Regions from separate parts of the Bradyrhizobium sp. S3.2.6 genome, predicted to be linked through region 1. Evidence: predicted binding sites of a transcription regulator. Region 1 holds the regulator's gene; the other holds the start of a gene.

Region 1 (3,640 bases):
GCGCTTGCCGATGGTGTGTCGTGCGACGAGTCAGGCTGCGTGACGCCGCTTGCCGACGGACGCATCGTTGCGCTGGCGTTGCGCATTGACGCGCTGGGAGACGATTGCAGCCGCGCGGCACTGGTGGTGACGGCAAGGCCCGCGCCGCCGGATTGTGGTGCGATGGTGGTCGATCGGCCACGTCTCGTGCGTCAGGGCGCGCTGGCGCTGACGCCGCGTGGCGACGGCTTTGCGATTCAGGCGGTAAAGGCGAGGGGCGCAAACCGCCCCTGGTCGCCGGCGGCGGCCGGCGATGGAGATTTCGAACAGACCCTCATGCCGCGGTCGGCAGCTCCGCGCTCCAAAGACGCAACGCCGTCTGACGCCGACCTGCAGGCCGATGACTGAGATCGACGGCTTAGCCGATCGGCAGGCGCGGGGACGTGGAGCGGCTGTCGGCGACCTGCGGCTTGTGCTCGCGCTCGCCGAGCGGCTGGGTCACGGGCAGTTGCAGCACGGTTGCGCGCTGGCCTTCGACCAGTTGCGTCACCAGGACGTATTTGCCGTCGGGGAATTCGATCGCGTCGTGATGGCGGTCGGGAATATGCGGATCGACCTTGCCGAACTTGCCGACGCGCGAGTTGATGGTGCGCGTCCAGATCCAGCGATTGTCGTAGCGGACGTTGTCGGCGAAGGCGAGCTCCGTTCCCGGTAGCAGGCAAACCGCGACGGACATGTCGGCTTCGGAGGCGAAGCCGCGCGTCGAGGTGCCGCGGAACGTTGTCGTGACGATCGTCTCGCCAACTTCTGCGGGACGCGTCGCGACGGCATGCAGGCTATAGTCACACATCGGGTGCTCCTCAATCAGGATAGAGCACCCGCGCCTCTGTCTCGGAGGCGCAGGCCCCTATCAGAGTGGAAGCTCATCTTATGCTTGTTTGTGGGCAAATCTGCGGCTCGCATCAGCAGAGCGCGATCACATTATCTTTTTCAAATGCACGAGGAACAAAGCCTGCTCCCGCGCATTCGGTGAGCGCGTTGCTTCAGCGGCCGGCTGGCGCTGACCAGCCCGAATATTGCCAAGCCGGCTGCGCGACGGCGTTACGGGCATTGCGGAATTGCTCGGTCGTTGCGCGCGGTGCTTTGCGAGCGTGGTGCTGCGGCTGCGCAGCCAAGGCTTGCGAGCCCAAGGCTTGCGAGCCCAAGGCTTGCGACCCCAAGGCTTGCGACACTAAGGCCTGCGACGCTGATACTGCGATCAGCGTCATCGTGACGGTGCTCAAAATGATCTTGCGCATGTTGGTCTCCTCGGTCTGGCAAAGGCCCTGCGAAGCAATGCGTGCTTCGTTGCGGCGTGCCGAGGATGTAGCGCTGGAGAAGGGGCCGGATAATCTGTGCAAAACCAGAAAGACTACCCAGCCGGAGCGGACAATCGTCCGCTCCAATCGTTGATTGCGCTCGCCGATAGCGACGCGATCAGTACTTCCGGTACAGCCCGATCAGCTTGCCCTGGATCTTGACCCGGTTGGGCGGCAGGATGCGAACCTCATAGGCCGCGTTGGCCGGCTCGAGCGCGATCGAGGCGCCGCGACGGCGGAAACGCTTGAGTGTCGCTTCCTCGTCGTCGATCAGGGCGACCACGATGTCGCCGGTATCGGCGCTCTCGTTGCGCTGGATCAGCGCCATGTCGCCATCGAGAATGCCGGCCTCCACCATGGAGTCGCCGCGCACTTCGAGCGCGTAGTGCTCGCCCGAGCCGAGCATGTCGGGCGGGACGCTGATGGTGTGGCTGCGGGTTTGCAAAGCCTCGATCGGCGTGCCGGCCGCGATCCGGCCCATCACGGGCACTGCGACTGGACGCTCACCCTCGTCGGCCGGCAGGCTCGACGCCGGGCGCACCTTGCCGAGATTGCCCTCGATGACGCTCGGCGTGAAGCCGCGGCGGCTGCCAGCGGCGGCCTGGAGTTCGGGCAGCTTGATCACCTCGATGGCGCGGGCGCGGTTGGGCAGGCGGCGGATGAAGCCGCGCTCCTCGAGCGCAGTGATCAGGCGATGGATGCCTGATTTCGAGCGCAGATCGAGCGCATCCTTCATCTCGTCGAAGGAGGGCGGCACGCCGCTTTCCTTCAGGCGTTCACTGATGAACCGCAGGAGCTCGTACTGTTTGCGCGTTAACATCTCGACCAAAATCCCCCGGTTGATGTCGTTCGATTCCGAGACGCTGAAGTCAGCAATAAGCCGCTACACGCTCGAAACAAATCATGAACGGACACTATATGTTCGATACATGTTCCGCAACTGCTTAATTTACCGTGAACGCGGCAAAGTTCGCGGAACGGTTGCGAACGCCGCGCTCAAACGAGCAGTCGCAGCACCTCGCAGGGCGCTCCCGCTTCGGCCCTCGGCGCGAACGGGGCGCGCACGAGAAGTGCCTGTGCCGCAGCGAGATTCGCAAGCAGCGAGGAGTCCTGGTGATTGACGGGAAGGGCGATCAGCGTGCCGTCATCACGCACATCCAGGCGGGCGCGCAGATAGTCCTCGCGCTGGTCATTGGCGCCGACGTCGCGGCCGAGCACGGCGCGTTCGCGGCGGTGATGAACCATCGAACGGCCCGACAACGCACGAATCAGCGGCACCATGAACAGGAAGGCGCAAACGTAGGATGACACGGGATTGCCGGGCAGGCCGATTACGCGCATCGCCCCGAGCTGCCCGTTCATCATCGGCTTGCCCGGCCGCATCGCGATTTTCCAGAACGCCATCGAGGTGCCTTCGTCGCGGAGCGCCTGCTGCACCAGATCGTGGTCGCCGACCGAAGCGCCGCCCGTCGTGATCAGGATGTCGGCGCCGGATTCGCGCGCGCGGCGGATGCCGGCGGTGGTGGCGGCAAGCGTGTCGGCGGCAATCCCAAGGTCGATGGTGTCGGCCCCCTCGCTGCGAGCGAGCGCATGCAGGGCGTAGCCGTTGGAATAAACGATCTGGCCATGACCAGGCGTCGTGCCCGGCATCACCAGCTCGTCGCCGGTGGCAAGAATCGCGACCTTCGGACGGCGGCTGACCGCCAATTGCGGGTGGTTCATGCCGGCGGCGAGCGCGAGGTCGCGCTCGGTCAGCCGCGCGCCTTTGCGCAGCAGCACGTCACCCTCGCGGAAGTCGATGCCGGCAGGGCGGATGTGCCGCCCGGCGATGGCGGCCTCCTTGATCGCGATGCGCTTGCCGTCGGCGACGGTGTCCTCCTGGATCACGACCGCATCGGCGCCGTCGGGAACGACACCGCCGGTGAAGATTCGTACGGCTTCGCCGGCGCCGACAGTTCCTGCAAACGGACGGCCGGCAGCGACCTCGCCAATGACGTTGAGCTGCGCATCGACCCTGGCGGCGTCGGCCGCGCGGACGGCATAGCCGTCCATCGCGGACATCGCCAGCGGCGGCTGCGTCCTGCGCGATGCGACGTCGCGCGCGAGCACGCGGTGGAAGGCCGCATCGAGCGCGACCGATTCCTCGGGCAGCGGGTCCGCACCGGCGAGCACGGCAGCGAGCGCATCGGAAACCGGCATGAGGGCCACGGCTGAAAGCTCCTGCTTGGCAACGCGACAATCTGGTCGCGGCCAGCGTTCTAGCCGACTGGGGCCGTTGAGGCAAAACGGATGTGCATACGCAC
Region 2 (3,640 bases), on a different contig from region 1:
ACCAGGGCATATCGGCAAAGCGTCTGGCGAAGAACGGCGCGGCGAGCTCGACGATATAATGCTCCGGCTCGAACCAGGCGACGTAATGCGCGGCACGTTCACGGCCGATCTCGCGGAAGCGCACGAAGGCGTGCATCTTGTGCTCGTCGCGATGGACCGCTCTTGCCATCGCCGTAGCTAACGCGATGTCAGGATCGGTCGCGACCTCGATGAGATCGTGATTGTCCTTCAGTCGCCAGAGCAGGCGATAGAGGATCGCAAAGCGCTGCGGATCGCGATGCAGGATGGCGGTCTGGGCGAGCTCGACGAATTTTGCCGACACGCTGAAGGTGCCGTCGTTCACCTCGAGCATCGGAGATGGCGCGGGCGGTGCGAACAATTCGGCTCCGCCGCCTTGCACGGCCCATGTGACTTCGGTGGGCTTCACATGATGAAGCACGAGCGTGCGGGCGGCTTTGCGCCAGCTTTCGAAATCGGTTTCGGTGTCGAGAATGATGTACTGCATCAGAAGCCAAACCCCAGTTGCGTTGCTTTCGGCTTGAACCGTTCGATCAGCCGCGCCTCGTCGAGGCGGTGCGGCGCGGGCCGGTGATCGCTGAGCACGATGAACGGCAGCACCTTGTTGCGGGGCACGTGCAGCCGCGCGAGATCGGAGAGACGGATCGTGGTGGTGCGCCGTGTGGCGATGATGCGCTCGACCGCCTTGGTGCCGAAGCCCGGTACGCGCAACAGCTCCTCGCGGCTGGCGCGATTGATGTCGAGCGGAAAGCGGTCGCGGTGGCGCAGCGCCCAGGCTAGCTTTGGATCGATGTCGAGCGGCAGCATCGCGCTGTCGTCGACGATCTCGCCGACGTCAAAACCGTAGAAGCGCATCAGCCAGTCGGCCTGGTAGAGCCGGTGCTCGCGCAACAACGGCGGCTGTACCAGAGGCAACGCGCGGCTGGCGTCGGGGATCGGGCTGAAGGCGGAGTAATAGACGCGCCGCAGCCGGTATGAGCCGTAGAGATTGGCGCTGGTGTGGAGAATGGTGTGATCGTTCGCGCCATCTGCGCCGACGATCATCTGCGTGCTTTGTCCTGCCGGCGCGAAGCGCTGCGGCTTGGCCTTCGTCTTGGTGCTGCGGTTGTCCTCGGCTTCGTCCAGTTTCAGCCGCAGCCGGCCCATGGTGCGGCGGATCGCACGCACGTCCTTCTCGGGCGCGAATTGTTGCAGGCTGGTCTCCTCAGGCATCTCGATATTGATGGAGAGACGATCGGCATATCTGCCGGCTTCCGCGATCAGCGCGTCGTCGGCCTCCGGAATGGTCTTGAGATGGATGTAGCCGCGGAAGTGATGCTCCTCGCGCAGTTTTCGCGCGACGCTGACCACCTGCTCCATGGTGTAGTCGGGACTGCGAATGATGCCGGAGGAGAGAAACAGTCCTTCGATGTAATTGCGCCGGTAGAAGTCCAGCGTCAGCTTGACCACCTCGTCGATGGTGAAGCGAGCGCGCGGCACGTTGGAGGAAGCGCGGTTGACGCAATAGAGACAGTCGTAATTGCAGGCGTTGGTGAGCAGCACCTTGAGCAGCGAGATGCAACGTCCGTCCGGCGCGTAGGAATGGCAGATGCCCATGCCCGGCGCGGTCGAGCCCATGCCCTTGCCGTCGCTGGAATCCCGCTTTTCGGTGCCGCTGGAGGCACAGGAGGCGTCGTACTTGGCTGCATCCGCCAGGATCTCCAGCTTGCGTTGTACGTCCATCCCGGAATCCCTTTGATTCAGCTCATGAATCTGATCGAGCGCAATTCGATTGACTCTTCGCGCGCCGTTAGCTTTATATTAGAACATACCATGAACAAATGAGCCAGCCGCTGGTTCTCTTTTTGAGAGTCATCGGCAATCACCTCTGAAGGAGCGGCGAGCATGAGCGGCGCACGCATGAGCGCGCTTGCGACCTTGCGCAGCCAGATCGAACGGATCGAGACGGCGGAGGTCGTGCATCATCACGACCGCGTCGCGCTCGGCCACGGCGAGGTCGACCACGCCTTGAAAGGCGGGCTCGCACGCGCGGCGATCCACGAGGTGTTTTGCGAGGGGCGTCAGGGCGCGGCCGCGACGGGCTTTATCACCGGGCTTGCGGGCCGCGTCACGGTGCGTCGGCCGCTGCTGTGGGTGCGGCAGGATTTCTCGGAACTTGAAACCGGCGCGTTGTCGATGTGCGGGCTCGCCGAGCTCGGCCTCGATCCGCGCCGCGTGGTGATGGTGCGCGCGGCTGACGTGGAGAGCGCGCTGCGCACCTCGGCCGATGCGCTCGCCTGCGATGCGCTCGGCGCCGTCGTGCTCGAGCTCTGGGGCGAGACCAGGCAGTTCGATCTCGTGGCGAGCCGCAAGCTGACGCTGGCCGCACAATCCTCTGGCGTCACCGGCCTCTTGTTGCGGATGGCGGCACAGCCGCTGCCCTCGACGGCGGAAACACGATGGATGCTGCGCGCGGCGCATTCGCCGCCGGGCGCGGCTTCAATGCCTGCGGCGCTTTGGAGTGCCTGGGGCGCGCCGCGCTTCGATGTCGAGCTGTTGCGCAATCGTCATGGCCCGTGTGGCCGGTGGATCATGGAATGGAAGTGTGATGAGTGCCAGTTCAGTGAACCGTCGGCGTATTCTCAGCCTGTGGCTGCCGCGCCTGCCCATCGACCGGATCCAGCGGTTCTTCAACGGCGGGTTGGGTAATAATCCTGAGCCCAGCATTGTCGTCATCAAGGATAACAATGCGCTGGTGATCCATGCGCTGGACGAGGCGGCCGAGCGGCTCGGTCTGTACATCGGCCAGCCGCTGGCGAATGCGCGAGCGATGTGTCCGGACCTGAAAGTGTTCGACGCCGATGTCGTGGCCGATGCAAAGGCGTTGAGCGATATCGCCGACTGGTGCGACCGCTTCACGCCGCTGGTGGCGCTCGATCCGCCGCACGGGCTGTTCCTCGATATCACCGGCTGTGCGCATCTGTTCGGTGGCGAGGCTGCATTGTTGCAGACGCTGGTCCGTGCGCTGGCCCGCCAGGGCTTTGCCGTCGGCGCCGCGATCGCCAGCACCTCGGTCTGCGCGCGTACGCTGACGCGGCAGACGCCTGGCGTTATTGTTGCCAATGGCGGGGAGGCGGCGGCGATCGACCGGTTTCCGGTGTCCGCGCTCGGTGCGGACGAGGCCATCACCACCGGCCTGCGCCGGGCCGGGCTGAAGACGATCGGCGATGTCGCCTTGCGCACGCCGAGCGAAATCACGGCGCGGTTCGGCGCGCGGTTCTCCACGCTGCTCGCGCATGCGCTGGGGCAGGGCGATGCGCCGATCAGCCCGCGAAAACCGCTGCCCGACTACATCGTGGAAAAACGCTTTGCCGAGCCGATCGCGACCGACACCATGATCGCGATGACGCTGTCGCGGCTGGCCGATACGCTGATCGCTTCCATGGAAAAGCAGGGCAAGGGCGCGCGCCGATTAGAGGCCGCGTTCTTCCGCACCGACGGCGTGGTGCGCGCGATCATGGTCGAGACCGGGCGTCCCGTGACGCGAAGTGCCGTCATAGACCGGCTGTTCCGCGAGCGGCTCGATGCGCTTGCCGATCCCCTCGATCCCGGCTTCGGCTTCGACATGGTGCGCCTGTCGGCG

The links. Region 1 encodes LexA, which represses DNA repair genes until DNA is damaged. Its sites were predicted from a motif close to TGTTCNNNNTGTGTTCNG; they were not measured.
Region 2: a site for LexA is predicted at 1,820-1,837, ahead of ABID58_RS05545 (putative DNA modification/repair radical SAM protein). Genes of this name have one in related genera too.

What each region holds. Positions count from the first base shown of each region.
Region 1 is NZ_JBEPOS010000028.1:77,564-81,203, reverse strand. Features, by position in the region: gene ABID58_RS32945 (ComEC/Rec2 family competence protein) at 1-387, shown strand, start outside; gene ABID58_RS32940 (hypothetical protein) at 398-829, opposite strand; gene ABID58_RS32935 (hypothetical protein) at 1,023-1,277, opposite strand; gene lexA (transcriptional repressor LexA) at 1,456-2,157, opposite strand; gene ABID58_RS32925 (molybdopterin molybdotransferase MoeA) at 2,334-3,545, opposite strand.
Region 2 is NZ_JBEPOS010000002.1:263,999-267,638, forward strand. Features, by position in the region: gene ABID58_RS05540 (UdgX family uracil-DNA binding protein) at 1-505, opposite strand, end outside; gene ABID58_RS05545 (putative DNA modification/repair radical SAM protein) at 505-1,740, opposite strand; gene ABID58_RS05550 (ImuA family protein) at 1,903-2,706, shown strand; gene ABID58_RS05555 (Y-family DNA polymerase) at 2,606-3,640, shown strand, end outside.